DNA from 3 places in the Collimonas sp. PA-H2 genome. Region 1 is predicted to be linked to each of the others. Evidence: predicted binding sites of a transcription regulator. Region 1 holds the regulator's gene; each other region holds the start of a gene.
The links. Region 1 encodes LexA, which represses DNA repair genes until DNA is damaged. Its sites were predicted from a motif close to ACTGTATNNNNATACAGT; they were not measured.
Positions count from the first base shown of each region.

Region 2: the regulator LexA is predicted to act here: its motif matches at 3,008-3,025, upstream of BCF11_RS20865 (PA0069 family radical SAM protein).
Region 3: the regulator LexA is predicted to act here: its motif matches at 5,030-5,047, upstream of dinB (DNA polymerase IV).

Region 1 is NZ_PDBX01000001.1:4,862,569-4,873,272, forward strand. Features, by position in the region: gene BCF11_RS22295 (hypothetical protein) at 1-38, shown strand, start outside; gene BCF11_RS22300 (DEAD/DEAH box helicase) at 240-1,586, opposite strand; gene BCF11_RS22305 (VOC family protein) at 1,875-2,333, opposite strand; gene BCF11_RS22310 (inositol monophosphatase family protein) at 2,491-3,294, opposite strand; gene BCF11_RS22315 (RNA methyltransferase) at 3,558-4,334, shown strand; gene lexA (transcriptional repressor LexA) at 4,390-5,037, opposite strand; gene rpsF (30S ribosomal protein S6) at 5,350-5,718, shown strand; gene priB (primosomal replication protein N) at 5,765-6,082, shown strand; gene rpsR (30S ribosomal protein S18) at 6,133-6,417, shown strand; gene rplI (50S ribosomal protein L9) at 6,444-6,896, shown strand; gene BCF11_RS28530 (hypothetical protein) at 6,893-7,015, opposite strand; gene BCF11_RS22345 (replicative DNA helicase) at 7,014-8,414, shown strand; gene BCF11_RS22350 (DUF47 domain-containing protein) at 8,597-9,223, shown strand; gene BCF11_RS22355 (inorganic phosphate transporter) at 9,297-10,307, shown strand; gene BCF11_RS22360 (DHA2 family efflux MFS transporter permease subunit) at 10,456-10,704, opposite strand, start outside.
Region 2 is NZ_PDBX01000001.1:4,526,557-4,537,260, forward strand. Features, by position in the region: gene BCF11_RS20845 (thioredoxin family protein) at 1-239, opposite strand, end outside; gene gstA (glutathione transferase GstA) at 269-880, opposite strand; gene BCF11_RS20855 (hypothetical protein) at 993-1,670, opposite strand; gene BCF11_RS20860 (helix-turn-helix domain-containing protein) at 1,717-2,937, opposite strand; gene BCF11_RS20865 (PA0069 family radical SAM protein) at 3,039-4,181, shown strand; gene BCF11_RS20870 (N-acetyltransferase) at 4,250-4,792, shown strand; gene BCF11_RS20875 (Smr/MutS family protein) at 4,821-5,465, opposite strand; gene trxB (thioredoxin-disulfide reductase) at 5,596-6,552, opposite strand; gene BCF11_RS20885 (DNA translocase FtsK) at 6,914-9,265, shown strand; gene lolA (outer membrane lipoprotein chaperone LolA) at 9,271-9,969, shown strand; gene fdxA (ferredoxin FdxA) at 10,086-10,412, opposite strand; gene BCF11_RS20900 (replication-associated recombination protein A) at 10,605-10,704, shown strand, end outside.
Region 3 is NZ_PDBX01000001.1:5,096,714-5,107,417, reverse strand. Features, by position in the region: gene BCF11_RS23420 (acid phosphatase) at 1-238, opposite strand, end outside; gene gorA (glutathione-disulfide reductase) at 338-1,702, opposite strand; gene BCF11_RS23410 (fumarylacetoacetate hydrolase family protein) at 1,825-2,685, opposite strand; gene BCF11_RS23405 (LysE family translocator) at 2,840-3,472, shown strand; gene cls (cardiolipin synthase) at 3,555-4,976, shown strand; gene dinB (DNA polymerase IV) at 5,093-6,250, shown strand; gene BCF11_RS28425 (FkbM family methyltransferase) at 6,325-8,529, opposite strand; gene BCF11_RS23385 (methyltransferase domain-containing protein) at 8,824-9,507, opposite strand; gene BCF11_RS23380 (molybdopterin-dependent oxidoreductase) at 9,668-10,282, opposite strand; gene BCF11_RS23375 (MFS transporter) at 10,403-10,704, opposite strand, start outside.

The DNA of each region.
Region 1 (10,704 bases):
CCACTATCCACGAGGGGTTGTTTAATTGCTTGAACTAATGGGGGATGTTATGACAGTGCCAGATCCGTGGCGGATGGCGCTCAAGACAGGGCAGCGTAACGCTGCATGGCCGGCTTGGCCGGAAGCAGGTTTGATCCGGCCGCAACTGCTGGTCGGGCCCGATTGTCACATGTCATCTTGTTGGGTGTTTCCGGCGGCGCCGAATCTGGCGCCGCCGGCTTGCCTGGATTTAACCCGGTTTAACGGCCGCGTCCGCCGGAGCGACGTGGCGCCGCCGGGCGTGCCTGCGAACCGTTGCCGCCGCCGTGGCCACGCGATGGTCCCTGGGCGGGCTTGGCGCCGCCTGGCGCGCCACCGGGCGAACGGCCGCGTCCACCACCGCCACCGGCACGTTGGCCGCCACCGCCGCCGCTACGCAGCTGGATAGGCTGGGCGCGGGCGTTAGGATCCGGCTCGAAGCCTGCAATCACTTCTTTCGGCAGTTCGCGCTTGATCAGCTTCTCGATGTCTTTCAACATCTGGTGTTCGTCCACGCATACCAGCGACACAGCTTCGCCGGTAGCGCCGGCACGGCCGGTACGGCCGATCCGGTGCACGTAGTCTTCCGGCACGTTAGGCAGGTCGTAATTGACCACGTGCGGCAACTGGTCGATATCGATGCCGCGGGCGGCGATGTCGGTCGCTACCAGCACTTGCAGGCTGCCGTCCTTGAACTCTGCCAGCGCGCGGGTGCGCGCAGACTGGCTCTTGTTGCCGTGGATCGCCATGCCGCTGATGCCGTCTTTTTCCAGCTGCTCGACCAGTTTGTTGGCGCCGTGCTTGGTGCGGGTAAACACCAGCACCTGCGACCATTGATGGGTCTTGATCAGATGCGCCAGCAACGGGTGCTTGCGGTCGCGGTCCACCGGATGGATCTTTTGCTGGATCACTTCCACGGTCGAATTGCGGCGCGCCACTTCGATCATGGCCGGTGAATTCAGCAGATTGTCGGCGAGGATCTTGATTTCGTCGGAGAAGGTGGCGGAGAACAGCAGGTTCTGGCGCTTCTTCGGCAGTACCGCGAGAATCTTCTTGATGTCGCGGATGAAGCCCATGTCCAGCATGCGGTCGGCTTCGTCGAGGATCAGGATTTCAACGTGGTTCAGGTTGACGGTGCCTTGCTGCATGTGGTCCAGCAGGCGGCCCGGGGTACACACCAGGATATCGACGCCGTGCTTGAGCAGCTTGATTTGCGGATTGATGCCGACGCCGCCGAAAATCACGGCCGAGGTCAGCTTCAGGTATTTGCCGTACAGGCGCACGCTTTCCTCGACCTGGGCTGCCAGCTCGCGGGTCGGCGTCAGCACCAGCGCGCGGATCGGGCGCTGGCTGCCGGTCGGATTGGTGGCCGAGGTCGACAGGCGGTGCAGTACAGGCAAGGTGAAGCCGGCGGTCTTGCCGGTGCCGGTCTGGGCGCCTGCCAGCAAATCGCCTCCTGCCAGCACGGCAGGAATCGCCTGCGTCTGGATCGGGGTAGGGGTAGTGTATCCGTGTTCGGTTACGGCACGAACGATGGCTTCGGACAAGCCGAGTTCAGAAAAAGACATGACAACTCAATAGAATAATATCGGCCTGTCGCCTTTTGTGAGGCGCCAGTCGCAGGCAAACGGGATTAGAGGAGATTGGAGCCACCCTGACCGAGGAATACGCTCCCGGGTCCGATAACATCCTTGACAGCAGTATTTGACTGGAGAATTTGCTGTGTCGCCGCAGAGTATAACAACGGCGCGCTACAGGCAAGCGTTTCCGCTGTATTCAGCGGGCGGCGGAGCAAAATGACCGCCGGCGCGCCGCTTGCAGAGCAAGGCCGGGCGCGCCTGGCAGTCGGCAGGAGCTTACTTCATTGCGGCAGCGGCACGTTCACGCAACTCTTCTTCGGAGTAGTCAGCGATATGGGTGCTGACGGTCCAGACGTGGCCGAACGGGTCCCTGAGGGTAGCGGAGCGGTCGCCATAGAACTGATCTTGCAGCGCCCTGATTTCTATCCCGCCGGCAGCAATTGCCTGGGGATAGGTGACATCGACATTGTCGACGTAAAGCATGATGCTCATGCCCGCTGCGCCTAGCGACTTGGGGCTGCGGATCAGCATTTCCGGACATTCATCCGCCAGCATGATGCGCGCGTTGCCGATCTGTATTTCCGCGTGGCCGATTTTTTTGTCGGGGCCTTCCATGCGCAGTATTTCTACTGCATTGAATGCTTTTTTATAGAATTCGAGTGCTGCGGCTGCGCCGTCGATGGCGAGATAGGGGGTGACGCTGGTGTAGCCGTCGGGGATAGCTTTGACTGCCATGTTGCTCTCCTGCGGGTTGAGAGATGGTCGTTAAGAGTGTCCAATGAGGTTGTTGCGCATGCATTGTAATCTGTCGGCCGCGCAGTTGAACTGACAAAAGTACCAGTTTCCAGAATGACAGCAAGAACCGGCGTTGCTTGCTGTCATCGGCAAGTTCTTATTTTGTTGCGTATGGCGACAGCAGGCTGACCATTTGTGCGAACACCTTAGGGCTGCCGGCCAGCACGTCGCCCTTGTACAGGTAATCGGACTCGCCGCTGAAGTCGCCGATGATGCCGCCCGATTCGCTGATCAGCAGGGAGCCGGCAGCGATATCCCAAGGTTTCAGGCCTTTTTCAAAGAAGCCGTCCAGGCGGCCGGCCGCCAGATAGGCCAGGTCGAGTGCAGCGGAGCCGGGACGGCGCAGGCCGGCACAGCTTTGGGTCATCACGCGGAACATCTTGATGTACTCGTCCATGACCGGGCCGTCGGTTACGCGGAACGGAAAGCCGGTGCCGATCAGGGCGTCAGCGATCTTGTCGCGCTTGCCGACGCGGATCCGCTTGTCGTTCAGGTAGGCGCCGGAGCCTTTGGTGGCGGTGAACAGGTCGTTGCGGGTTGGATCGTAGACCACGGCCTGGGTGATCTGGCCGCGATGCTGCAAGGCGATAGAGACGCAATACTGCGGGAAGCCGTGGATGAAGTTGGTGGTGCCGTCGAGCGGATCGATGATCCACACGTTTTCGTTGTCGTCGTGCAAGTTGGCGGAAGCACCCGATTCTTCGGCCAGGATGGCGTGGTCGGGGTAGGCATTCTTCAATACGTCAATAATCGCGGCTTCGGCAGCCTGGTCGACTTCGGTGACGAAATCGTTGTGCTGCTTTTTGGTGACTTTCAGCAAATCGAGGTCGAAAGAGGCGCGCGAGATAACCGCGGCGCCGCGACGTGCGGCCTTGATGGCCGTATTGAGCATTGGATGCATGATCGGGTTCCGTTAAAATGGCGGCACTGTGCCAACCGGGAACAGAACCGCCTATTGATTGATAATAATGAACGATGCGGACTTTCCGGCGCCTATCCGATACTTATTTTGATAAATAAGCAGCTTTTAGTCGCAGAAATCTGCGTTATGGCGCTATTTTAAACCTAGATTGCTTAATTGAACGCTTACTTTTACCCGAAAGGCCAGATGAACACAGATTTTCTTTCGTTTGATAGCGCTCGTCGCTTGAGTGGAGGGCACAAATGAATTCGGCGAAAATCGATACGTCTCTTTTTCAGCGGCTGCGCTTCGTGCTGGTCGAAACCAGCAGTCCCGGCAATGTCGGCGCTGCCGCCCGCGCGATCAAAACCATGGGGTTTTCCGAGCTGGTCCTGGTCAATCCGCGTTTTCCTGACGTCCTGCAGCGCGAAGAAGCCGTGGCGTTCGCCAGCGGCGCACAGGATATCCTGGCTTCGGCGCGAATCGTCGACAGCGTTGAGCAGGCCTTGGAGGGGTGCAATTTCGCCGCCGCCCTGAGCGCCCGCTTGCGCGAATTCTCGCCGCCCTTGACTGCGCCGCGCGCGTTGGCGGCGCAGCTTGCAGGCGATGTCAGCCTCAATGCCGCGGTATTGTTTGGCAGCGAGCGTTACGGCTTGCCCAACGAAGTAGTGGAGAAGTGCAATGTCTTGCTGAATATTCCTGCCAATCCAGAATACTCGTCGCTGAATCTGGCGCAAGCGGTGCAAGTGCTGGCCTATGAATGCCGGGTTGCCGCCGGCGAGGATTTGTCACCCGCAGGGGCCGGCGAGATCGGTTTCCAGGGCAATGCCGCCAGCCTGACCGACATCGACGGCATGTTTGCGCATCTGGAGCAGGCTTTGATCGAAATTGAATTCCTCGATCCCGCCAGCCCGAAAAAATTGATGCCGCGCCTGAAACGGCTGTTTTCACGGGCTCAGCTGGAAACCGAAGAGGTCAATATCCTACGCGGCATCGCCAGTCAGATACTGACCAAGCGGCGCCGGCTCGACCGCTCCTGACGCCGGACTGGGGCCTGCCGCTGCGGCAGGTCCGGCCGTGTTTTTTTGTTGCTCCTTAGTTCCAGCTACGCAGCAGGCCGACCGCAAGGCCTTCCAGGGCGAAGTCTTCCTGGGCGTTGACAACAATAGGTTCAAAATCCGGGTTTTCGGGAAGCAGCTGGATTACCGAGCCGGTTTTCTGATAGCGCTTGACGGTGACATCGTCGCCGAGCCGGGCCACGACGATCTGGCCATTTCTTGCGCTGTCGGCTTTCTTTACCGCCAGCAAGTCGCCATCCAGGATGCCGGCGTCGCGCATCGACATGCCGCGAACCTTCAGCAGATAGTCCGGCTTGGCGCTGAACAGGGCAGGGTCGACGTTGTAGCTGGCCTGGATGTGCTCCTGCGCCAGGATAGGCGAGCCGGCGGCGACGCGGCCGACCAGCGGCAGGCTGAGCTGCATCAGGGCCGGGTGGGGCAGCGCCAGTTGCGTGCCCTGGCTGCGCAGCGTGGTTTCCGTCAGGCGGATGCCGCGCGAGGTGCCGGGGGCGATCACGATGGCGCCCTTGCGCGCCAGCGCCTGCAAATGTTCTTCTGCCGCATTCGCCGAACGGAAGCCGAGTTCGGTCGCGATTTCCGCGCGCGTCGGCGGGAAGCCGGTGTTTTCGATGGCGTCCCTGATCAGGTCGAGGATTTGCTGTTGGCGGGCGGTCAGTTTAATCATAAGTGTTTGAAGGCAAGGTTTGACAGCCGAGGCTATCCAATTCAGATAGAAGCACAAAGCGACAAGAAGGGCATAAGCGCGTTGCGCTGCATTTGTGCTGTGTATATCAACAGTCTGTATTTTTGTACAGTATTTGTGCAAATGCAAGATAAATTGATGCGATTTAGCCACTTACTTATGCTTAGGTGGCCGCAGGCGCCTGAAAGCATTGAGTTTTGTTGCAATTGCGCGTACTATTGCTGGTTTTCCTCTTCCCACACTCGTCTTGACGCCGAGGTGGGCGATTCTTCAATCAGTCCAAAAGGAGCTTACATGCGTCATTATGAAATCGTATTTATCGTCCATCCAGATCAAAGCGAGCAAGTGCCTGCAATGATCGAACGCTACAAAGGTATCGTCACTACACGTGGCGGCACTGTACATCGCGTGGAAGACTGGGGCCGCCGTCAACTGGCATACCTGATCCAGAAACTGGCAAAAGCGCATTACGTCTGCCTGAACATCGAGTGCGACAGCGAAACTCTGGCTGAAATCGAAACCGGCTTCAAGTTCAATGATGCGGTATTGCGTCATCTGACCGTCAAGCTGAAGAAGGCCGAAACAGGTCCTTCGCCAATGATGAAGGCTGTGCAGAAGGAAGATGCTGCCAAGAGCCATCGCACTGAAGCGCCGGCAGCCTGATTTATCTTCCCCGCCAGCATTCTTATAGCCATCGAGTCCATCAGGAGTGAGCCAAGCCAATAACGTGTTTCAGCTGGTTGCCGAAATTGCCGAACGTGAAGTCATACGTTATACACCGGCAGGCATTCCGATCGTATCTGCAAACCTGCAGCACCGTTCGGAGCCGATTGAAGCAGGAATAAAGCGTTTGATCGAATTTGAAATCGCCGCGCTAGCCGTCGGCGAGATTTCAGGAAGATTCAGTCAGGCGCCATTGGGAGGCACCTTCTGGTTTACCGGTTTTATGGCGCGCAAGAGTCGCAACGGCAGGAGTCTGGTATTTCACATCACGGATTTCGCTGCAATGGAAGCAGATGGTTCCTAGAGAACATAGCGGAAATTGCAGATTAATTATTTTAGATACAGGAGCCAAAAATGGCATTCGGTAAAAAGTTCGATAAAAGCAAACTGAAAAACAAGCGTCAACAACAAAACCCGCTGTTCAAGCGCAAGAAATTCTGCCGTTTCACCGCTGCACACGTTGCCAGCGTTGATTACAAGGATGTCGACACGCTCAAGGATTTTGTTCAGGAAAACGGCAAGATCATGCCAGCACGTCTGACCGGCACCAAGGCAATCTATCAACGTCAAGTGGACACTGCGATCAAGCGCGCACGTTTCCTGGCGCTGCTGCCATACACCGATCTGCACAACGCTTAATTGACGACTTGAAATAGGAGAAAAATATGCAAGTTATTCTGTTGGAAAAAGTCGTTAATCTCGGCAATCTGGGCGAAGTTGTTCGCGTCAAGGACGGTTACGCGCGTAACTTCCTGATCCCGCAACGTATGGCACGTCGTGCTACCACAACTGCTATCGCTGAATTCGAAGCGAAGCGCGCTGACCTGGAAACAGCGGCAGCAGCCAAGCTGGCTGTGGCTCAAGGCCAGGGCGAAAAACTGAGCGGCCTGACTGTTCAGATCTCGCAAAAATCGGGCGTTGACGGCCGTCTGTTCGGTTCCGTGACCAACTTCGACATCGCTGAAGCGCTGACCAAGCAAGGTTTCGCAGTTGAAAAAGCACAAGTTCGCCTGCCGAACGGCCCGCTGAAGACGACTGGCGAACATCCTGTTGCAGTTGCTCTGCACACTGACGTCGTTGTTGACATCGTCATCGCAGTGATCGGCGAACACGTTTAATACGTTGTTGGCAAAAAAATCATTGCAGTAAAAAAAGCCGGTTTTTCCCGGCTTTTTTTACGTCCTTTTTCTGGCAGTGCAGCAAGACGCTTATAAGAAGCAGGTATAATTCGCGCCATGAAAGCACCTTCTAAAGCACCGTCCGATCCGCAGTTAGATTCCCTCCGCGTACCACCCCATTCGATCGAAGCAGAACAGTCCGTTTTAGGCGGATTGCTGCTGGATAATGCGGCGTGGGACAAGATCGCGGACTTCGTCAATGCCGACGATTTCTACCGCTACGATCACCGGATCATCTTCCAGCATATGGTCAAGCTGATCAACGGCAGCAAGCCGGCTGACGTGATCACGGTCTTTGAATCGCTGAGCGGCACCGGCAAGGCGGAAGAAGTCGGCGGCCTGAGCTACCTGAATGCGCTGGCGCAAAACACGCCATCGGCGGCCAATATCCGGCGCTACGCCGAGATCGTGCGCGATCGCGGCGTTTTGCGCAAACTGATTACCGTGGCCGATGAAATTTCCGGCCAGGCTTTCAGCCCGCAGGGCAAGGAAGTCAAGCAGATGCTGGACGAGGCGGAATCGAAGATTTTCGCGATCGCCGAAGAAGGCGCGCGCGGCGCCCAGGGCTTCCAGGAAATCCAGCCGCTGCTGACGCAGGTGGTGGAGCGTATCGACGAGCTCTACAATCGCGACAATCAGAGCGATATCACCGGTGTTTCGACCGGCTTCATCGATCTCGACAAGATGACTTCCGGCCTGCAAAAGGGCGACCTGGTGATCGTGGCGGGACGGCCGTCCATGGGTAAGACCGCGTTCTCGGTCAACATCGGCGAGAACGTGGCGATCGACAGCGGCTTGCCGGTGGCGATCTTTTCAATGGAAATGGGCGGCACCCAGCTCGCCATGCGTATGCTGGGTTCGGTCGGCAAGCTCGACCAGCACCGTTTGCGTACCGGCCGCCTCAATGACGAGGACTGGCCACGCCTGACCCATGCGATCCAGAAGATGAATGACGCCCAGCTATTCATCGACGAAACGCCGGCGCTCAGCTCGATCGAACTGCGCGCCCGCGCGCGCCGCCTGTCGCGCCAGTGCGGCACGCTGGGACTGATCATCATCGACTATTTGCAGCTGATGTCGGCCAATAACGCCGGTGAAAACCGCGCCACCGAAATTTCTGAAATCTCGCGTAACCTGAAGGGCCTGGCCAAAGAGCTGCAGTGCCCGGTGATCGCGCTGTCGCAGCTGAACCGTTCGCTGGAACAACGCCCCAACAAACGTCCGGTCATGTCCGACTTGCGCGAATCCGGCGCTATCGAGCAGGATGCCGACGTTATCTTGTTCATTTACCGCGACGAGGTGTACAACCCCGATTCGCAGGAAAAGGGCACCGCGGAAATCATTATCGGCAAGCAACGTAACGGCCCGATCGGCAGCGTGCGCCTCAGCTTCCTCGGGCAATACACGAAATTCGACAACTATGTCGGCAATCTGGACGCGCCTTACGGCGGCGATTGATTGCCGTTGCTGATTTTGTTGCATTAACGAAAAATTTACAAAAACCTGCTAAGCGCTGGTCGAGCGAGCCTGATATATTTCAGTTTCGTGACATTGTTTGCTTTAAATTAATATCCTTGGTTTAAATGTAAGCGTAGTTGTAGTTTCAGATTTAGCTTAACCCTCAACAGAGAGAATAAAACATGTTTGGACGATTGATGCCCACCGAGGGCAAATTCTTTGAGCTCTTTAATCAGCATGCGGAGCTATGCGTCAAGGGCGCCAAAGAAATGGTGGCGTTGATGACTAATTTCGACGATCTGGAAATCCGCGTGCACGCGATCGAAGGCATTGAAAAGCAGGCCGACCAGGTCACGCATCATGCCATCGACATGCTGCACAAGACCTTCATTACGCCTATCGACCGCGACGACATCCACCAGCTGATCACCCGCATGGACGACATTCTCGATTTGCTGGAAGATGCGGCGCAGACCATCTCGCTGTACGACATCAAGGCCATCACGCCTGAAGCCAAGCGCCTGGCCGAGCTGTGCCTGGGCTGCGCCGAGAAGGTCAAGGCCGCCGTAGGCCTGCTGCACAATATGGACAACTCGCGCGAGATCCTGGCTATCTGCGTCGAGATCGACCGCCTGGAATCGGATGCCGATCACGTGATGCGCGCCGCCATGTCGAAGCTGTTCCGCGACGAGCCTGATGTACGCACGCTGATCAAGCTCAAGGCAATCTACGAACTCCTGGAAACAGTCACCGACCGCTGTGAAGATGTGGCCAACATCATCGAAGGCATCATCGTCGAAAATGCCTGATGCAGAGTAGGGCGGCAGCGGCCGAACGCCGCTGCCGCATCGATGTAATCCTAAAAAACCACTCTGGCTACTCATGCACACTCTTCAAATCAGTATTTACGTTCTCGTCTTCCTCATTGCACTGGCGCTGGTGTTCGACTTCATGAACGGCTTCCATGATGCCGCCAATGCGATCGCTACCGTGGTTTCCACCGGCGTCCTCAAGCCGCAGCAGGCGGTGGCCATGGCTGCGCTGTTCAACTTCATCGCGATTGCGGTATTCCAGCTGCATGTCGCCGCTACCGTCGGCAAGGGCACCATCGATCCCAATGTGGTCGACCATTACGTCGTCTTCGGCGCGCTGGTCGGGGCAATCTGCTGGAACATCCTGACCTGGTACTACGGCATTCCATCGTCTTCCTCGCATGCCTTGATCGGCGGCCTGGTCGGCGCCGCGGTGGCCAAGGCCGGCACCGGATCGCTGATTTCGGCCGGCCTCATCAAGACGATAGCCTTCATCGTGCTGTCGCCGCTGCTGGGCTTCGTGTTCGGCTCCATCATGATGGTCCTGGTGTCGTGGATTTTCGTGCGTTCGACGCCGCGCAAGGTCGATAAATGGTTCCGCCGCCTGCAGCTGGTGTCAGCTTCCATGTATAGCTTGGGACACGGCGGCAACGATGCGCAAAAGACCATCGGCATCATCTGGATGCTGTTGATCGCCACCGGATTTTCGCAAGCCAGCGATGCTCTGCCGCCATGGTGGGTGATTATTTCCTGCTATAGCGCGATCAGCCTCGGCACCTTGTTCGGCGGCTGGCGCATCGTTAAGACCATGGGCCAGAAAATCACCAAGCTGAAACCGGTGGGTGGCTTCTGCGCCGAGACCGGCGGCGCCATCACGCTGTTCCTGGCGACCATGCTCGGCGTTCCGGTTTCGACTACCCACACCATCACCGGCGCCATCGTCGGCGTTGGCGCCGCGCGCCGTGTTTCTGCGGTGCGCTGGGGTGTTGCCGGCAATATCGTCTGGGCCTGGGTGCTGACGATTCCAGCTTCGGCTTTCATGGCAGCGATAGCCTGGTGGATCGGCAAGCATATCTTGTAATTGATGCCGCTCGGGTTGCGCTGCGCTAACCCGGCTTCCAAAGACAAAACGGGCGGTGCATAGTCAAACTATGCACCGCCCGTTTTTTATAGGCCCCGTTGCCGGAGCTAATGTCTTTACGCCTGCTTGCTGTTTTGCCTTATGGCTCTTAGTGTGCGCCGCCGGCATCCACCGGTAAGCTGGAACGCTGCGGTTTGGTCAGCCACACCAGTGCAATCAGCATCAGGAACAATACCGCCGAGATCCAGAAGATGTCGGTCGCCCCCTGGGTGGCTGCCTTGACCGAAATCAGGCGGTCGACGGTGGCCCAGGCTGCCGGTTCGGGCATTCCCTGTGCCGTCAGGTTACGCACTGCGTCGATGAATGCCGGGCTGTGCGGGCCGGTGAACTCCGTCAG
Region 2 (10,704 bases), 340 kb from region 1:
TGCACCAGCAGCTGGCGGCGGCCGTCAAACAAGTCGGAGAGCGTGCGCCGGCCCTCGGCGGTGTCGAATACGTAGTCTTTCTCGACGCGCTCCCACGGCAGCGCGCGGCGCTCGGTCGCAACCTGGTCATGCAGGCGCATCAATTCCTTTTCGCGCGCCAGCAGCGTCTTGCGTTCGCTTAGCCAGTGCTCGCTGGAGACGACGGGATGGCTTTTTGCTTCGGAAATAGTGGTGTTCATGATCTGCTCCTGGTCTGATGGAAAAGGGTTCAGGTGTTAGCTGTTTGTTCGCGATGCAGCGCCGCTTGCACGGCGGGACGGGTAGCAATACGTTCCTGGAACGCTTGCAGGTGCGGGAACGGCGACAGGTCGAAGTTCACGAACGCCGACCAGCGCGTCACCACAAACAGATAGGCATCGGCGATGCTGAACTGTTCGCCCAGCAGGAATGGCGTGAAGCCAAGCGTGGCGTCGATCAGCCCGTAGTGCTTGCGCAGATGGGCCATGCGATTGGCGCGTCCTTCATCGCTGGTCTCTGGGTAGAACAAGGGCAGATAGCCCTGGTGCAGCTCTGAATTGATGTAGCCCAGCATCTCCTGCAGGCGGTAGCGCGCCATACTGCCGTTGGCGGGCGCCAGCTGCGCTTCCGGCTTCAGGTCGGCCAGGTATTGCACCACGGCCGGACCTTCCGTCAGCACACGACCGTCGTTCAGCTGCAAGGCGGGCACATAGCCCTTGGGATTGATGGCGAGATAATCTTCGCCGTGTTCAGTGCGTTTGGTCTTGCTGTCGACCTTCACCAGTTCGATGGTCAGGCCAAGTTCGTTGGCAATGATGTGCGGCGACAGCGAACAGGCGGATGGAATGTAGTACAGCTTCATGGTCTTGCTCCTTGGATTGGGGTTGATCAGGACAATGCCTGAATCAGACTGGCGTGCGAGGGCCCTCGGCTGCGCCGGAGACATGGTCCAACTCGATGTGCTGCTACGGTGATTACGACCCGGCTGCTTTCGGACGTCGCACGGCGCGCACCTTGCCGCTGCCGCCGCCGCCGCAGTAAAACAGGCCTGCGCCGTCGGATTCGAGCCCGCTGACGTTGACGCCGGGCGGCATTTCCAGCCGCTCGAGCACGGCGCCGCTGTTAGGGTCGACGCGGCGGATTTCGCTTTCGTCGCCTTCCCATGTGCCGTGCCACAGCTCGCCGTCGACCCAGGTCACGCCGGTGACGAAGCGGTTGGACTCGATGGTGCGGATGATGGCGCCGGTGGCCGGATCGATCTGGTGGATCTTACGGTCGCGGTGCTGGCCCACCCACAGGCTGCCCTCGGCCCAGGCCAGCCCGGAGTCGTTGCCGTGGCCGGGCGCCGGGATCGAGGCCAGCACCTTGCCGCTGGCGGGGTCGATCTTGTCGATGCGCTGCTCGGCGATCTGATACAGGTGGCTGCCGTCGAAGGCGGTGCCGGCGTCGCAGGGGCAGTCTAGCGCGCGCGTGGGCTCGCCGCTCTCGGGATCGAAGGCAATCAGCCTGGCGCCGGTGGCGGCCCAGACGCGCTGGCCGTCGTGGGTCACGCCGGCTATGCTGGCGGCGCCGGCGAAGGGGCCGTATTCGCGCACGATCTCGGCCATGTGTGCTGTCGCCTGGGGTTTGTCTTTGCTGGTTTTTTGGCTCATTGCTGGCTCCTGATGGCGCATCTCGGATCGGCGCCGTAAGACAACTCTATTCCATCTGCAGCGTAGTGGGGAGTAACAAGATTGTCGTGAATCCCGCCAGCGGCGGCGACAGCCAGCGGCGCATCCGCGTCTGCCCGATTGAACGTACTCGTCCGGCGGCTTCCATCTCGGCCAGCGCGCGCTGCACGGTGCGCTGGCTATCTCCCAGGGCCAGCGCCAGGGCCGAGGTCGACCAGGCCGCGCCGTCGGCCAGCAGCGCTGCCAGCGCCGCCTGGTCGCCATCGATGGGCGGCGCCAGCACGGCCACGGCGCGCTCGGCTAGCGGTTTGAGGGCGAAACCTTGCGCGGTAGCTTCGATCTGCGCCAGTTCTGTGACGAGTGCGCGCAGACGGCCGATCTCGACCCGCAGGCGCGCCCGGTGCGATTCGTTGGGGTGGCGGGTGCCGAATGCACGGGCGATCAAGGCTACGCGCCCAACATCGCCAGGCCAGGCCTCGGCCAGCGCGCGCGCCAGCGCGAACAGCACCGGCCGGCGCGCCAGCGATTGCCACGCAGCGCCTGTGCCCAGCCCGCGCCGGCAAGCGTCAATCACCAGCGCGTCGGAGGCCAGCAGCGCCGCCACCTCGTCGAGGCGCAGCATTTGCTCGCCGTCGGCGCAGAGGCGGCGGGCGGCAGGACGATCGAGCGTAGCCCGCGCTTCCGCCACCTCGGCCAGCAGCGCTGGCACGCCTGCGTGTCCAGCCGCTTCATGCGCACGGGCTAGCGCCACTCGTGCCGGGACGATGCGCAAGGAGCGCAGCGCCAGCTCCGCCGCCGCCAGTTCGGCCACTGCCGCCAGCGACGGCGGCAGGCCGCGCGCATCGAGCGGCGCCAGCGCCGCCTCGGCTTCGTCCAGGCGGCCAAGCAGCAAGAGTTTGCGTACCGCGATGAGCCGCGCCTGCAACGCGTTGGCGTGATCGCCGTGCGCTTCAAGCGTGGCCAGGGCCGCCGTCAGCGTACGCGGCGAGCCGCCGAGGTCGCGCGCGGCCAGCGCCACCTCGGCCTCGGCCACCACGCAGCGTGCGCGCGCCAGCTCCTCGTTGGCGCCGAAGCCGCGGGCGGCGAGTCGCAGCAGCTCGCGGGCGCGCGGGTGCTCGCCCAGCTGGGCCATGGCGATGCCGCGCAAGGCCAGCGCCGGCGGGTCGTCGCGCAGGGCGACGCGCTTGAGGGCGCCGAGTATGTCGCCGGCAGCGAGGGCGCGCGCGGAGGCGGCTATCAAGGAGTCCATGGCGATAGAATACACTGCCGCGCCACGACGTCCCCGCATGCTGTTGCATTTGCCAGGTTTACGCTAATATACTGTATATACATACAGTAATTGGTGCTTCGATGTCGGATCAGCAAAAGAAACATCCTGCCCAGGTAATGCATTTCCAGGGAGCCAGCGTGGTGCGCAAAGGCCGGGGTGCGACCAGCAATATGCAAGGCCGTTACGAAACTGACCAGCGCGAAGATTTCGACGACGGCTGGGACGGCGAGGATGAGCAGCTCGAGCCGCCCGTGGTGCGCACCATCGTGACCGAGGAACAGGCAAAAAGCATCCTCAGCCGCAATGCCTCGCCGGACCTGCCGTTCGGCGTTTCCCTGAATCCCTATCGCGGCTGCGAACACGGCTGCATCTATTGCTTTGCACGGCCCACCCACAGCTACCTGGGCTTGTCGCCCGGGCTGGATTTCGAGAGCCGGATTTTTGCCAAGATGAATGCGCCGCAGCTGCTGCTGCGCGAGCTGGCCACGCCATCCTATGTGCCGGCCTCGATCGCCATCGGCGTCAATACCGACGCCTATCAGCCCTGCGAACGCGAGCTTGGCTTGACGCGCCGCATCCTGCAGGTCTTGCACGATTGCGAACATCCGCTGGCGCTGATAACCAAGTCGTCGCTGATCGAGCGCGATATCGATTTGCTGGCGGCGATGGCGGCCAAGAACCAGGCGGTGGCGGCGGTCACCATCACTACGCTGGATCCCGTCATTGCGCGTACGCTGGAGCCGCGCGCTGCCGCGCCGGCGCGCCGTTTGCGCACGATAAGGACTTTGGCCGAAGCCGGCATCCCGGTCAGTGTCAGCATCGCGCCGCTGATTCCCTTCATCAACGAGCCGGACCTCGAGCGGATTATCGAAGCCGCAGCCGAGGCCGGCGCAGTGTGCGCCAATTACATTGTGCTGCGCTTGCCGTGGGAGGTGAATCCGTTGTTCCAGGATTGGCTGAATGCGCATTTCCCGGATCGCGCGAAAAGAGTCATGAACCATATCCGGGAAATGCGCGGCGGCGCCGACTACAATGCGGATTTCGGTACGCGCATGCGCGGCGAAGGCATCTGGGCCGATTTACTGCGGCAGCGCTACAAGAAGGCGACGGCGCGCTGCGGGCTGGTCCAGCGCGGTTCGTTCTCCAAGCTGGACAGCTCTCAGTTCAAGCGTCCACAGCTGCTTTCGGAACGGAAGCCGACGCCGCAGATGGATTTGTTTTAACCATGATCCTTGGTGCGAGCACGGGTGGAGCAGTGAACGATGATATGTGCGGTGGATGGAGGGCGGGCGTGACGGCTTACCGGATTGAATTGGCGGCGGCGGATGATGTTGCGGCTTTGGCCGCGGTGGAGAGGGCGGCCGCGAGGCTGTTCCCTGAACGGTTGCTGCCGCTGCATCTGCGCGGCGAAACGATGGCGCCTGAAAAACTCATGGCTGCGCAAGCGGCCGCCATGCTGTGGGTGGCAAAGGACAGCGCCGCCACGGTGCTCGGTTTTGCCTGCGTCGCCATGCATGGCCAGGTGGCGGTGCTGGCGGAACTCGACGTCCTGCCTGCCTGTGGCCGGCACGGCATAGGCAGCGCCTTGCTGGCGGCGGTCGTTGCCTGGGGCAATGCGCGCGCGATTCCGACTTTATACCTGACCACTTTCCTGGAGTTCGCGCCCAGCCAGGCGCTGTACCGCAAATTCGGCTTTGTCACGCTGGGGGCAGCGCCGGATTTCCTGGCGGCGGCGCTCAGGCAGGAGGCCGAAGCGGGGCTGGGGCAGCGGGTTGCCATGCGGCTGACTTTTCCGCGCAATAAGGCGGCTAAAACCTGCCCGTCACGCGATTGAAATGCTATGCAAGCAGGCGGCGCGAGGTTTACAGCTGGCCTTTGAGCAGCACCAGCAGGGCGCCTGAACCGCCCTCGGCCGCGGTGGCCTGGCAGAAGGCCAGTACTTCATCCTTTTGCACCAGCCAGTTGCGCACCTTGGATTTCAGCACTGGTTCCTTGTTGATCGAACCCAGGCCCTTGCCGTGGATGATGCGGACGCAGCGCCAGCCGCGCTTGGCAGCCAGGCGCAGGAATTCGGCCAGGGCTTCGCGCGCTTCTTCGCGCCGCAGGCCGTGCAGGTCGAGCTGCTGCTGGATGGTCCAGTGGCCGCGCCGCAGCTTGCGCATGACATCGGGGCCGATGCCGTTACGGGCGAAGCTGAGCGTGTCATCGGTGTCGAGCAGGGTTTCGATGTTGAAATCGTCAGACAGAGATTCTTCCAGCGCGGCTTGTTCGTCGGCGATGTGCTGGCGGGCTATCGGCAGTGGGCGCGGGATAGCGGGCGTGAATTTGGGCGGTACGGCAAGCGGCTTGACGTTGCCGATGCTGCTGCGGAAGATGTCGGCGTCGCGCCGCGCTTCCTGCTCACGGCGTTTGGCTTCAGCCGCGGCGGCCTGGCGTGCTTCGTCCTGCGCCTTGATTTCCTTGCGCAGCGATTTGAGGGCGCTGAAGTCTTTGATCGGGCCGGCCATGATATGTGCGTCTGCTAATAGTGAAAGGCGGCGGTGTGCAGCAAACTGACGATGGTGGCGAGGTAGTGGCAATAAGCAGCGCCGCCGCCATCAGCGAGTAGGGTGAGCACATCGTGCCCACCCGTGAACCTTAGTCTTCCAGGAAGCGCTGTGCATCCAGCGCTGCCATGCAACCGGTGCCGGCGCTGGTGATGGCCTGGCGGTAGATATGGTCCTGCACATCGCCGGCGGCGAATACGCCCGGCACGCTGGTCGCTGTCGCCATGCCTTCGAGACCGGTTTTGGTCTTGATGTAGCCGTTATGCATCTCCAGTTGGCCGTCGAAAATGCCGGTGTTGGGCTTGTGGCCGATGGCGATGAAAACGCCGTGCAGCGTGATCGGCGTGATGCTGCCGTCGGCTACCGACTTGATGTTGATGCCGGTGACGCCGCTGGCGTCGCCGGTGACTTCGTCCAGCGTGTAGTTGTACTTGATGACGATCTTGCCTTCCGCCACCTTGGCGTTGAGGCGGTCGACCAGGATCGGTTCGGCGCGGAACTTGTCGCGGCGATGGATCAGCGTGACCTTGCTGGCGATGTTGGACAGATACAGTGCTTCTTCCACAGCGGTATTGCCGCCGCCGACCACGGCCACTTCCTGGCCGCGGTAGAAGAAACCGTCGCAGGTGGCGCAGGCGGAAACGCCTTTGCCCATGAAGGCTTCTTCCGACGGCAGGCCGAGGTACTGGGCCGAGGCGCCGGTGGCGATGATCAGGGCGTCGCAGGTGTATTCGCCATTGTCGCCGAGCAGGCGGAATGGCCTTTCCGACAACTTGGTAGTGTGGATGTGGTCAAAAATGATTTCGGTGTTGAATTCTTCCGCGTGCTTGAGCAGGCGCTGCATCAGTTCCGGGCCTTGTACGCCATGCGGATCGCCCGGCCAGTTTTCGACGTCGGTCGTGGTCATCAGCTGGCCGCCTTGCTCGACGCCGGTGATCAGCACCGGCTTCAGGTTGGCGCGCGCGGCGTAGACGGCGGCGCTGTAGCCTGCGGGTCCGGAGCCGAGGATCAGTACATGGGCGTGCTTGGCGGGTTTGGTAGTAGTCATGGAAGAAGGCCTTAGGTAACAAATGTCGGGAGCGTCCTGGATTTGAAGAATGCCGTTTTATGCACGCTTGTGGCGGATAAATATTGTCAAGATCATCAAATGGCGCTCAAAAACTCGGTAAGATTATAGTCGAGCAAGCCGCTGTACGTGTGCGGCGCATCAAAATTCGCACGCGCCAGGCTTGTTTTTTACGCATGTTGCAACTGGAAACATCAAACACTGGTTATATATATAGGTATTGGGTGCATAATTTCAACTTGCCATGCATGATTGAAGCAGGGTTTATCCATGGAACTTATGCGAGATGTAAGGTCTTAAACCATTTTCAAGAAGCAACACTAAAGCAACATCAACCGGATTTATGACTAGAACAAGCCAAGCCTATACCCGCAACGCCAAACCGCAGGACGCGGCGCCTTTGCCAAGCCGTCTGGTGCGGCTGTTGTATGAAGCGCGCTGGATCATCTATGCGGTCATCACGGCCTATCTGCTCATCATTTTCGCCACCTATTCCAAGTCCGATCCCGGCTGGTCGCATGGCGCTCTGGTGCCGCGCATGCATAACTGGGGCGGCCGTGTCGGCGCCTGGGTGTCCGACCTGATGCTGTTCGTCTTCGGCGCCTCTGCCTGGTGGTGGTGCGCGCTGCTGCTGCGCACCCTGTGGCAGGGCTACCGGCGTATTTCGCAGCGCTTCGTGGTGGAGAAAAACGCCGAGCCCGAACATCGCCACGAAGGTTTGATCCGTGGCGCCGGCTTCGTTCTGATCCTGGTCGGCAGCCTGGGCCTCGAATATACCCGCATGCAATGGCTGGCGGCGCATGTGCAGCTGCCGCGCGCGCCGGGCGGCGTGCTGGGCCAACTGATCGGCAGCGGCGCGCAGAATGCGCTTGGCTTCACCGGCGGCACCTTGTTTCTGCTGCTGTTGTTTGCGCTCGGCATCAGCCTGTTTTTCCATATGTCCTGGCTGACGGTGGCGGAGCGCATCGGCGCCGGCATCGAAAACGGTGTGCTATGGCTGAAGAATTTCTACATCGCGCGCCAGGACCGTAAGGTCGGCCAGGTCGCTGCCGTCAAGCGCGAAGAGGTGGTGGTGCAGGAGCGCGCCAAGATCGTGGTGGCGCCGCCGATCCGCATCGAGCCGCAGATCGTCGCGGTGCCGAAATCCGAGCGGGTGCAGAAGGAAAAACAGAGCGCCCTGTTTGAAGACCTGCCCGACACCAACCTGCCGCCTTTGTCGCTGCTGGATGAAGCGCCGCCGGCGCAGCAGACCGTCAGCGTCGAAACGCTGGAGTTCACCAGCCGCCTGATCGAGAAAAAACTCTCCGATTTCGGCGTCCAGGTGACGGTGGTGGCGGCGCATCCGGGGCCGGTGATCACGCGTTATGAAATCGAGCCGGCGACCGGCGTCAAGGGCAGCCAGATCGTCGGCCTGGCGCGCGACCTGGCGCGTTCGCTGTCGCTGACCTCGATCCGCGTGGTCGAAGTCATTCCGGGCAAGATGTACATGGGCCTGGAATTGCCTAACCCTAAACGGCAGATTGTGCGCCTGACCGAGATTCTCGGCTCCAAGGTGTATAACGATGGCGTCTCCAGCCTCACCATTGCACTCGGCAAGGATATCGCCGGTCATCCGGTGGTGGCCGACCTGGCCAAGATGCCGCACTTGCTGGTGGCGGGCACCACCGGTTCGGGCAAGTCGGTGGGGATCAACGCCACCATCCTTTCCTTGTTGTATAAATCCGACCCGAACCAGGTGCGGCTGATCCTGATCGATCCGAAAATGCTGGAACTGTCGATCTACGAAGGCATCCCGCACCTGCTGGCGCCGGTGGTGACCGACATGCGCCAGGCCGGCCATGCGCTCAACTGGGCAGTGAACGAGATGGAGCGGCGCTACAAGCTGATGTCGAAGCTGGGCGTGCGCAACCTGGCCGGCTACAACCAGAAGATCATCGACGCCGACAAGCGCGAAGAGAAAATCCCGAATCCGTTCAGCCTGACGCCGGACGCGCCGGAACCGCTGGAAAAGCTGCCGACCATCGTGGTCATCATCGACGAGCTGGCCGACCTCATGATGGTGGTGGGCAAGAAGGTGGAAGAACTGATCGCCCGCATCGCCCAGAAAGCGCGCGCGGCTGGCATCCACTTGATTCTGGCGACACAGCGCCCATCTGTAGACGTGATCACCGGCCTGATCAAGGCCAACGTGCCGACCCGCATTGCTTTCCAGGTCAGCAGCAAGATCGACTCGCGCACGATTCTTGACCAGATGGGGGCGGAAGCGCTGCTGGGCATGGGCGACATGCTGTACATGCCGCCCGGCACCGGCTTGCCGATCCGCGTCCACGGCGCCTTTGTCTCAGATGAGGAAGTGCACCGGGTGGTCGATTACCTGAAGGAACAAGGCGAGCCGAATTACGTCGAAGGCATACTGGAAGGCGGCGTGCTGGAAGACGGCGGCGACGGCGCTGTCGGCGGCGCAGCCGCCGGCGGTAGCGAAGGCGACGAACTTTACGACCAGGCGGTGGCAGTCGTACTCAAGAACCGGCGGGCTTCGATTTCTCTGGTACAGCGCCATCTGCGCATCGGCTACAACCGTGCGGCGCGCTTGCTGGAGCAGATGGAAACCAGCGGCCTGGTCTCAACCATGCAATCCAACGGCAACCGAGAAATCCTGGTGCCGGCGGGTAATGGCAACAGCAATACGGAGTAACAAATATGCAAAAGAAAATTACCGCCAGCCCGATCGGCGTCCGCAGGAACAATATGTTCGCCAGATTCAAATCCGGACGTCTGATTATCGGCCTGTCGCTGAGCATGGCGCTGCTGCCTTCGCTGGCCGGCGCCAGCGCGCTGGAACAGTTCAAGTCCTTCGTCAGCAGCACGCAGTCGGCCAAGGGCGAGTTCTACCAGCAGTTGGTGAAAATCGATGCCGGCAGCAAGACGCCGAAGGTTTCCAGTACCTCCAGCGGCATCTTCGTTTTCGCGCGGCCGGGCAAGTTCATCTGGACCTATCAAAAGCCGTACGAGCAGATCCTGCAGGCCGATGGCGACAAGCTGTTCATCTACGACAAGGACCTGAACCAGGTCACCACCAAGAGCCTGGGCAACGCGCTCGGCTCGTCGCCGGCGGCAATCCTATTCGGCAGCAACGACCTGGAAAAGAATTTCATCCTGAAAGAAGGTCAGGCCAAGGATGGCATGGAGTGGCTGGAAGCGACGCCGAAAGCCAAGGACACGACTTTCGACCATATCGGCATCGGCTTGCGCGACGGCATACCGCTGGCGATGGAGCTGCGGGATTCGTTTGGCCAGGTGTCGCTGCTGACCTTCAAGAATTTCGTCAAGAATCCGCCTTTGTCGGCCGGGCAGTTCAAGTTTGTCGTGCCCAAGGGCGCGGACGTATTGAATCAGTAGGGTGGGCACTCCGTGCCCATGCGGACGCGGCGGGGCGCAGAGCCGGAGCGCGAATGTCCAAGACACATTCCGGGACATGAATGTCGGCGGCACTGCGTGGGCACGGAGCGCCCACCCTACGCCTGTTCCAGGAACTCCAGCTTGTTGGCGACTTCGCGCCAGGCTTCGTGGTCAGGCAAGGGTGATTGCGAACGGGTGATCGGTAACCAGAGTGCGGCCAGGCGGGCGTTGATCTCGATGAAGTGGCGCTGCTCCGGCGGCAGGTCGGTTTCATTGTAGATGGCGCCGACCGGGCATTCCGGCACGCACATCGAGCAGTCTATGCAGTCCTCGGGCACGATCACCAGGAAGTTCGGCCCCTGCCGGAAGCAGTCCATGGGGCAGACTTCGACGCAATCGGTGTACTTGCACTGGATGCAGGAATCGGTGACAACAAAAGTCATGATAGTACGGGTCCGGGTTGGGGCTAGCGTGCAATGGCGAGGCTGGCGTTGGCATCGAAATCGAGCGGAATTCTCTCACAGTTGCGGTTTTTGCGCCGGCAACGGCGAGCAAGTGCCCCTGGCTAGACTGGATTGCGTTTATGCATCATCCTGTTTCATTTTTCAAACCAAGTTTTTCACAGAACCATCTTCATGTCCGATCTCTTTACAGTAGCACCCACTCCGCCACTGGCCGAAGCGCTCCGACCCAAGACTTTGGATGAAGTGATCGGGCAAAGCCATCTGCTGGGGG
Region 3 (10,704 bases), 230 kb from region 1:
GGTTATTGAAGCTGCGGTTCTCGGCATAGATCACCACCACGTGCCTGATCGCCGCCTGCAGCTGCTGGTCCAGCAATTTTTCCTGGCTGGCGTCGGCCACCTGCTGGCTGCCGTCGCTGGCGCAATCGGCCAAGGCCAGGGTGGCGCCGACTGCCACTACGCTACCGAGAAAACGGCGGCGCGAAAAACCGCCTGGCTCATCTTCCGTGGTCAAATCAGGTTTGTCGTTTTCATTCATGGATGGGTTTCACAGTTCTTGATAGAGATATTGATAGCCGGCCTGCCGCGGCGCTGAAAACGCACCCGGCGGTCAGGGCCAGGGAAGATTGCATTGGATTTATTGCGTTTCAGACAGCGGCGTGCGCAAGGTCACGAACTCTTCCGCCGAGGTCGGATGGATGCCGATGGTGTCGTCGAACACGCGCTTGGTGGCGCCGGCGCGCAAGGCCACGGCGATGCCCTGGATGATTTCACCGGCGTCCGGGCCGACCATGTGACAGCCGAGCACCTTGTCGCTGTCGGCATCGACCACCAGTTTCATCATGGTCTTTTCATGATAGTCACCCAGGCTCAGCTTCATCGGCCGGAAGCGCGCTTCGAACAGCTTGATCTTGTGGCCGGCGCTGCGCGCCTCCTGTTCCGTCAGGCCGACCGTGGCGATATTCGGCAGGCTGAACACCGCGGTCGGGATCAGCTTGTAGTCCACCGGCCGATATTCCTCCGGACGGAACAAGCGGCGCGCCACCGCCATGCCCTCGGCCAGCGCCACCGGCGTCAGCTGCACCTTGCCGATCACGTCGCCCAGGGCCAGGATCGACGGCTCCGAACTGCGGTATTCGCTGTCGACCTTGATGAAGCCTTTTTCATCCAGCGCCACATCGACATTTTCCAGGCCCAGGTTGTCCAGCATCGGACGCCGTCCGGTAGCATAAAACACACAGTCGGCTGCCAGCACACGCTGGTCCTTCAGTGTTACCTTCAGGCTGCCGTCAGGCTGCTTGTCGATGCGCGCGATGTCGGCATTGAACTGCAGGCCCAGACCCTTTTTCTCGAACTCTTGTTTCAGATGCAGGCGCACGCCCTGGTCGAAGCCGCGCAAGAACAGGTCGCCGCGGTACAGCAGGCTAGTCTCGGCGCCGAGGCCATGGAAAATCGAAGCGAACTCGACCGCGATATAACCGCCGCCGACCACCAGCACGCGGCGCGGCAACTGCTTGAGGAAGAACGCTTCGTTGGAAGTGATCGCATGTTCCTTGCCCGGGATTTCCGGCACCTGCGGCCAGCTGCCTGTGGCGACCAGGATATTGGCGGCGCTGATGCGCTCGCCGTTGATCTCGACCGTGTGCGCGTCCACCAGCCTGGCATGACCTTCATGCAGGGCGACGCCGCTGCCCTGCAGCAGGCTGCGGTAGACTTCATTGAGACGGTGGATTTCGCGGTTCTTGTTGGAGATCAGGGCAGCCCAGTCGAATTGCGGCTTGCCGGCAGTCCAGCCGAAGCTGGAAGCGACGTCGAAATCCTCGCTGAAATGGGCGCCGTACACCAGGAACTTCTTTGGCACACAGCCGACATTGACGCAGGTGCCGCCCAGGTAGCGGCTTTCCGCTACGGCGACACGGGCGCCGAAACCGGCGGCAAAACGGGCGGCGCGCACACCGCCGGAACCCGCTCCAATTACGAACAGATCGACATCGAAAGACATTGGCATTCTCCTAGAACCAATTATTACTGAGCAAAAACGGCGAACAACAGCGGACAACAATGGACAACGGCCAAATCTTACGCCATAGCGCGTTTACGAGTGAAGCCCGCCGTATGAATCAATCAATCCAGCAGGCTCTCGTCCCAGGCATGCACCGTCTGCTGCTGCTCGCCGAGGCCATCGATACCCAGCCTGACGACGTCGCCATGCTTCAGATACAGCGGCGGCTTCTGGCCCATGCCGACGCCGGGCGGCGTGCCGGTGGAAATGATGTCGCCCGGGTACAGCGTGGTGAACTGGCTGATGTAGTGGACCAGGAAAGCGACGTTGAAAATCATGGTCCTGGTGCTGCCGTTCTGGAAGCGCTTGCCGTTGACTTCCAGCCACATCGAGAGATTTTGCGGATCACCGACTTCATCGGCCGTCACCAGCCAGGGGCCGACCGGACCGAAGGTATCGCAGCCCTTGCCCTTGTCCCAGGTGCCGCTGCGTTCGATCTGGTATTCGCGTTCGGACACATCGTTGACGACGCAATAGCCGGCGACATGCGACAAGGCCTGATCCAGTTCGACGTAACGCGCCTTGCTGCCGATGACCACACCTAGTTCGACTTCCCAGTCGGTCTTGAGCGAATTCTTCGGCATCACGATGGGATCGTTGGGACCGCCGAAACAGCTGTTCCACTTGTTGAACAACACCGGCTCGGCCGGCACCGCCAGGCCAGATTCGGCGGCATGGTCGCTATAGTTCAAGCCGACGCACATGAATTTTCCGAGGCCAGTGAACGGCGCACCGATGCGGCCGGCTGCGCTGATTTCCGGCAGGCTGGCGGCATCGATCGCGCGCAGCTGCGCCAGGCCGGCCGGCGTCAGCTGCCGCGCCGTGATGTCGGCGACGACGCCGGACAGATCGCGCAGCTTGCCGCCGCTATCCAGCATGGCCGGCTTTTCCTGCCCTTTGGGACCTACTCGTAATAGCTTCATCTGTTGCTTCCTTGTGTTTTTGCGGGACTTGGCTAAACGATCATACTATCAAACAGAGAAGCGCCAAGTCCGGCTATGCAGACGCACGGGTTTTACGTCAGAATACGGGGCCTGGCCCGATGCGGACCTCACCCTATCTCTCTTCGAATCATCTATGCCGAATCTTAATTTACTGCTGGGTTTTGCGCTGGTCGCCTTCGGCATGGTGCTGACGCCAGGTCCCAACATGATCTACCTGATTTCGCGCTCGATCTGCCAGGGGCCGAAAGCCGGCTTCATTTCGCTGGCTGGGGTCGCCGCCGGATTCGTGTTCTACATGCTGTGCGCCGCCTTCGGCATCACCGCCCTGCTATTTGCGGTGCCGCTGGCCTACGATGTCTTGCGCTTCGGCGGCGCGACCTACCTGCTCTATCTGGCATGGCAAGCGGTCAAACCGGGCGGCCGTTCGCCTTTCGCAGTGCGCGACCTGCCGATGGACAGCAACCGCAAACTGTTTTTCATGGGCTTGTTCACCAATCTGCTCAACCCCAAGGTCGCCCTGTTGTACCTGGCGCTGATGCCGCAGTTTATCGATCCGAACGGCGCCAGCATTCTGGTGCAGTCGCTGGGACTAGGTGTGGTCCAGATCCTGATCAGCATCACGGTCAATTCGATGGTGACGCTGGCGGCCGGCAGCATTGCCGGTTTCCTCGGCGGCCGCCCGAGCTGGCTGCTGATCCAGCGCTGGCTGATGGGTACGGTACTGGCCGGCCTGGCGGTGCGGATTGCGATGCAGGCAAAGAAATAAGGGAGCCTAAGGGAGTTATAAGCGCCAATTCGTCAATTATTGGCTAAGATGCAAGCTGCCCCACAAATCCGGAGTCGCCTGAATGCCGCATTTGCCGTTTGCACTGGTTTCCGCCACCGTTCTGCTGTTGCATGCCGCCGGCGTCGTCGCCGCCATCCATGCCCTGATGCATACGCGCACGCCGCAAGGCGCGGTGGCCTGGGTATTCGGCCTGGTGCTGCTGCCCTACTTCACCCTGCTGCCTTACCTGTTCCTCGGCAGCAAACGCTTTTCCGGGTACGCCGAACTACATCACTCGCGCCAGGCGCGCCTGCAGCAGCTGGACGATCCGGCCCAGCTGGCCTTGTCGGCGGAATATCCGCCGCACCCCGGCGCCCAGCGCTATCAGGCCATCAGCAAAATGCTCGGCGTGCCCTTTCTCAGCGGCCATCGCCTGCGCCTACTGGTCAACGGCGCCGCCAGTTTCGAGGCGATCTTCGCCGCTATCGCCAGCGCCGAGCGCTACCTGCTGGTGCAGTTTTTCATTATTCACGACGACGAGCTCGGCCGCAAACTGCAGGCTGCGCTGCTGGAACGCGCTGCCGCCGGCGTCCGCGTGTACGTGCTGTACGACGGCGTCGGCAGCCACGATCTGCCTGCTTCCTATGGCGCCATCCTGCGCGCCGGCGGCGTCGAGATCCATCGTTTCGCCACGCGCCGCTGGCGCAACCGCTTCCAGCTCAACTTCCGCAATCACCGCAAGGTGGTGGTGGTGGACGGCTGGCGCGGCTTTGTCGGCGGCCTCAATGTCGGCGAGGAATATCTCGGCCACAAGCCGCCGCTGGCGCCCTGGCGCGACACCCATATGGAACTGCAGGGGCCGGCGGTGGCAGATCTGCAGCTGGCGTTCGACGAAAACTGGCAATGGATCACCGGCCAGCCGCTCAAGCTGTCGGCGCCGCGCCCGGCCAACGGCCAGGCCACCAGCCTGGTGGCCGCCACCGGCCCGGCCGATGCCCAGGAAACCTGTTCACTGTTCTTCATCCAGGCCATCCACGCCGCGCGCCGCCGGCTGTGGCTGACCACTCCCTACCTGGTGCCTGACTCGGCAGTCAACGCCGCCTTGCAGCTGGCGGTGTTCCGCGGCGTCGACGTGCGCATCCTGATTCCCGCCATTCCCGACCATCGTACCGTGTTCCTGGCATCGACCTTGTACGCACACGAACTGGTGCGCGCCGGTGTGCGCATATTCCGCTACCAACCCGGCTTCACGCACCAGAAGGTGATGCTGATCGACGACGACACCGCCTCGGTCGGCAGCATGAACCTGGATAACCGTTCGCTACGGCTGAATTTTGAAATCACCTCCCTCAACATCGACAGCACATTTGCCGGCGAGGTCGAAACCATGCTGCAGGCCGACTTCGCCCAAGGCGTAGAAATCGACGTCGCCGATTACGCCAAGCTGCATTATCCGTACCGGGTGCTGGTCCATGTGGCGCGCCTGGTCAGCCCGTTACTCTAAAGTTGCCGTATTTGCAACAACATCAAAACAGAACAAAAAAACTGACTTTGCACACTGTATTTACATACAGTAGTGCTATCCTATGGCCGTATCGAATATTACATTTCACATGCCCCATGGAAGCAGCAATTCGTCGTATCGCACACCTGGATATGGACGCTTTCTACGCGTCGGTGGAGCTGCTGCGCTATCCTGAGCTGCGCGGCCAGCCGGTCGTCATCGGCGGCGGTTCGCGCCACCAGCCCACGGCCGGCGCCGACGGCAAACTGCAATTCCACAAGCTGCGCGACTACGTCGGCCGCGGCGTCGCCACCACCTCCACCTATGAAGCGCGCGCGCTCGGCGTGTTTTCCGCGATGGGCATGATGAAAGCCGCCAAGCTGGCGCCGGACGCCATCCTGCTGCCTACCGATTTCGAATCCTATCGCCACTACTCGCGGCTGTTCAAGAACGCGGTGGCCGCGATTGCGCCGCTGATAGAAGACCGCGGCATCGACGAAATCTACATCGACCTCAGCGAGCACGAGGAAGCAATCCGGCCGCTGGCGCAGCGCATCAAGGACGCCGTGCGCGCAGCCACCGGCCTGTCCTGCTCGATCGGCATCGCCCCCAACAAGCTGCTGGCCAAGATTTGCTCGGAGCTGGAAAAACCGGACGGCATCACCATCATCACCGAGGCCGACATCGCCGCCCGCATCTGGCCGCTGGCAGCGAAAAAGGTCAACGGCATCGGCCCCAAGGCGGCGGAAAAGCTGAGCGCGCTTGGACTACATACCATCGGCGACCTGGCTGCCGCCGACCCGGCTCTGCTGCAAGACCATTTCGGGCGCACCTACAGCGAATGGCTGATGCGCATTTCCCATGGCCTGGATGAGCGCCCGGTAGTCACCAGTTCGGAAACCAAGTCGATCAGCCGCGAATCGACCTTTGAACGGGACCTGCACGCCAAGCTGGACCGCGATACGCTCACGCCCATCTTCACCGATCTCTGCGTACGCCTTGCCGGCGATCTGCAGCGCAAAGGCTATGTCGGGCGCACCATAGGGATCAAATTGAAGTTTTCTGATTTCCGCGGCGTGACGCGGGATCTGACCTTGCCGGATGCCACTGATGATGCGGCGACAATCCGCCAGGCTGCGGGGGAATGCCTGCGCCGGGTTACCCTGGACCGGCGCTTGCGCTTGCTGGGAGTGCGGGTTACAGCGCTGTCGCGGAAAGAACTTGCTGACAGCGCTCCGGCAATTGTCCAGGGAGAGCTGTTCAACAACGATTAGTTTTCGCGGGCAGTCGCGAGAATGGCCAGATATCGATTGCTTGCATGCTTACAAATTAGTTGGCGCGACGCCTGCTATCGGCGGGAAATACGAGCCAGCCGCCAGTCAGACGTTATCCATTGAATCTGTCCCTCCGGATATTTCACGACATCGTCATCGATGCCGGCGCGCAGCATGCCGCTCACTTCGAACCGTTCATTCGGCACACAAACCATATCGAATGAGTAACCCTTCAATATATCGTGCTCATGTCCATGCCAATTGTCGGGGCTGTGGAGAGGCGTGATGTAATACCAGCAGGAGTAATCCAGTTTCTCGAACTTGTCGACGGCTTGATTCCGCACCTCGGTATTGTTGATCTCCACGTACACCATCGGGCGGTGGCGCAAGATGGATGCGCCGGCGCCGGCCAGCAGTTCAAGTTCGTAGCCTTCGACGTCGGCCTTGATGAAATCGAGCCGCTCCAGCTCTAGCGCATCCACTGTCGTGCAAGGTATACGCTCCGTTTTATCTGCCCACGGCCATTTCAGCGAGGCGCCGCCAAAATTCCATCCCTGGCGTGGATCCAGCAGCGGAAACTCGACCTCGCCACTTTCAGCGCCGACGGCTTTCTGCATAGCCATGACGTTGATGCAGCCATTGGCGACCAGGTTGGCGCACAGCAACTGAAAAGTATGGCGCGCCGGCTCGAAAGCAATGACGCTGCCGCCGTCGCCGACCAGCCTGGAAAGGCAAATCGTATGCGAGCCGAGGTTGGCGCCGGCCTCAATCACGACGTCTCCCGCTCTGATAATTTGCTGGAACAGCGCAACCTCCGGCTCCGACCATTCGCCATAGGTCTGCAGGCTGCGCCCCACATGCGTATCGTTGCGGTTGACGAAAAAGCGTCCATGCCGTCCTTCCGTCTGGATGAAGACGGATTGCTCGCCCGATGCCGGCACGGCGACTGTGCGCTGCGCGGCGCGCCGGGCATCGTTGCGCATCACCACTGCCCGCAAGCGGTCGGGGTAGCCCATGTAATGCAGCATGAAACTGTCGGCATCGTAGAGCGCGGGATGCGAATTGAAGGACACGCAGTCCGACAGCGGCATGGCCGCCGCCCCGCCTGCTTCTTCCCACGCCGAGATGAAAAAACGCTGATCGCCGCCCGACGCATAGACGCCGCTCTTGTCAGGCACGGCGTCTATCAATGACTGCACCCGCTCCAGGTAGGCGCGGCAGGCCGGCGTATTGCCGAATACCATGAAGCCGCTATTGAAAGCATGGCCGGAGACATCGCGCGCCAGCGTCACCGGCTTGCCTTGCGTGATAGCCGCCAGCGGTCGCGCCAGGTCGTGTATCAGGATGTCCGCATCGACCCAGATCACCTGCTCGTGTTCGTCGAAATGGCGCAGCAGCAAGGCCGCCTTGATCCAGTTGCCGCTGACTTGCTTCCCCATATCCTGCGGCAGATCCCTATAGATATAGTGAGAATAACCATGACGCAGGCAATATGCCGTGATGTTGCGCTCCGAAATGAGGGCGTATGGAGCAATATTCGGCGTATAGCATGTCACCAGCGCAACGGCTTTCCCCGGATTGACGATTTCATGCGCCGGTTTCACCGAAAGGTCGGTGTCAATATCGTCGAAGAGTACGCCATTACGCGCGCGCACTTCGTTGAGATAGCGCACGAATATCGCGACCACCCGGGCATCATGCGTGTTTTGATGAGCGCTAGGATTGAATGAAAGTACAAAGGCGGACAGCTCCGGCAAGTGATGGCCGAATGGCGTGAACAGCAGGATGGGCCGATTGACGGCGCCGACAGGCTGATCGTAAGGCTGGGCCGAGATGCCTGCGAGTTCAGAATGATTCCAGCGGTCCGCCCCCTTGTCCGGGATGTTGCGCATCTGATCCAGGACGCCGTCGACCAGGCGCAGCGCCTGCGGGCCGGATTTCATGACGAAAAAGCAGGCCTCGGGGTGATCATGGAATTCGCACTGTGCGAACCACTGTGCTGCATCGCCGATCACTTCCTGGATCGGCAGCGGCATGTAAACGGCCGCCGATTCATCGGCAAAAATCAGGGTCGTGTCCGCTGGCGCCGAGGTCAGGATTTTTCGAATCAGACTGTACTTGTAAAGCAGCAGCGTACGAGCGCCATTGTCCGGGCTGGCGATCGCGTGCGTGGCATGAGCGTAGCCATGCAGCCGGCAATAGGCGCGATGGTTTTCCAGGATTTCATCGCCAGCGGCGGTAAGCAGGATCGAATGAAAGGAAACGGGGCTTGGATTCATTGACTATGATCGAAAGAATATTGCAACATCATAGCAATTTGTACTTGCGGGTATCGGAAAAAATCAAATCCCCCGCAATTTATCTTTCGTGCCGGATCGGACGGCAAATTCAATCATGGGTGCAATGACTCATTCCTGAAATCAGATTCCGCGAATGTGCACCTGACAATCGAACATCATGTGTCACTGCAAGGCTTGACCCTGCGCGCCCATGGTGCCTCGCCTCGGCGACTTCCAAAAAGCCATCAGGCAATGGAACATGCGAGGGTCTCGTTGCTCACAGCCGTTCCTCGCTCAAGCATTCCTGAAGGTATATGGCGCCCCGTCGACCAGCTCGGCGCGTGCCCGCACCCGCAGTTCAAGGTGGGCGGCCTTATGCACGTTGCCATCTTGTTTGTGTACGAAAACCGGTTTGGTATTGATATTTCCAACCAGCTCCTCCAGCGATACCGGATGAGGCTGATAACCACGCAATATGAAAATCTGCATGAATTCACTGCGCATGAACGCCCAGCGGGCGTGCCACTGGAAATCGTACTCGGACCATACCGAGATATGCGCTTCCGAATGCTCCATCCCGCTGACATCGTAGTACAGAAATTCCGGGGCGATCACGATGGTGTAGGCGCTACGGTAAGCCAGGAAATTCAGCAGGTCGAGCGCCTGCGATTTGGGAATATGCTCGATGCAGTCGCCGATCGTTACGATGTCGTACAAACGATTTCTGCACGAGCTGTCGATCACCATCTGCGCGGCATCCATAATCAAGACTTCGTCGTATTTTTCGCGCAATCCGAAACGCTCAACGTAATCGGGCACAACTTCCATGGCGGTCATATGCGGCTGGATGCCTGCCTGTCGTGTCAACTCAGCGTATTTCCCCTGTCCCGCGCCGATGTCCAGCAGGGTCTTAGGTGCGATTTTTTCAGCCAGCCTGAGATACAAATCATTGAATATCCCACAGGAGATTCCAGACATATTTGCTCCGTCAACCTACGTTGTATGAAAAAAGAAGTGAGTACAAGGCCAGCAATCTATCGCCGCCTTAGCAATTTGTCAAATCAGGCGCCGTCGAATACTGTTGAACAGGAAACCATGGGGTCTTGCAATGACATATTGCTTGTGCCAAGACGCCGCGTTACTTACCAGTTACAACCTCAATGCAGTACAAACCCCAAGGACACAGCGCAAACCGCTGAGCCAGCGGCTTTTGCGCCAGTTCCGGAATGCGGTCGGCGTCATAAATGGCGAAGATGGGGCCAAAACCGCCTATCGACAGCGGCATGCCGTCAATCTGCGTGGCCAGGATGTAGTCATATTTCCGTAGCTGCGCAAAGCTGAGCTGCGGCATATAGCCGTCGACCGAATGGAACACGATCTGGGTATCCGCCGCCTTGCTGGCGCCGAGCATGTCCAGCACCGCGGTCAAGCGCGGGCCGCGCAGCTGGTGCTGCTTGCCGTCGTATTCCAGCGTCGGCTTGATGGTCGCCGCGGGCAGCTTGTCGAGCGCGGCCAGGTCAAAGGCGAAGGCGCGCTTGAATTGCACGTTCTGCTTGTGCAGCATCTGGTCGATCACCGCATCGACCGGGCCGCGGTTGCTGCGCTCGATGGCGCCGGCGATGGTCAGCACGGCCGGGCCGGAGGATTTGACATCCGATGCCGTGCCGGCAGCCGCGAATACCGGTAGCGCAGACACTCCAAAAGCCCCCGCAATGGAGGCGGCAGCGGTTGATATGAACTGGCGTTTCTTCATTCATGGCTCCTTGGTGAAAACAGCTCGCTATAGGCACCGCGAGATCTGCAATTGTAGGAGCGCTTTCAGGCAGCCATGACATTTTTTTTGCAAAAAAATAAACCGACAACAAAGCGCCGCTTACTGCGCTGAGGTTTTCGGCTTGACCAGGTAACCTAGCCCTGCCGCAATCAACAACAGCACAGTCGCTGTCGCCAGAGCGATCCTGACGCCGCTGCTCATGTCGCCGGCCGCGCCATCGCTCACCAGTGCGCCGAATACCGCGACGCCGACCGCACCGCCGACCTGCCTTGCGGTATTCAATACCGCCGAAGCGGTGCCGGCCCTGCTCTTCTCCACGCTCGACAGGATCGACGTGGTCATGGCCGGCACCGCCAGCCCCATCCCGGCCGGGATCAGTACGAAGCCGGGCAGCATGTGCA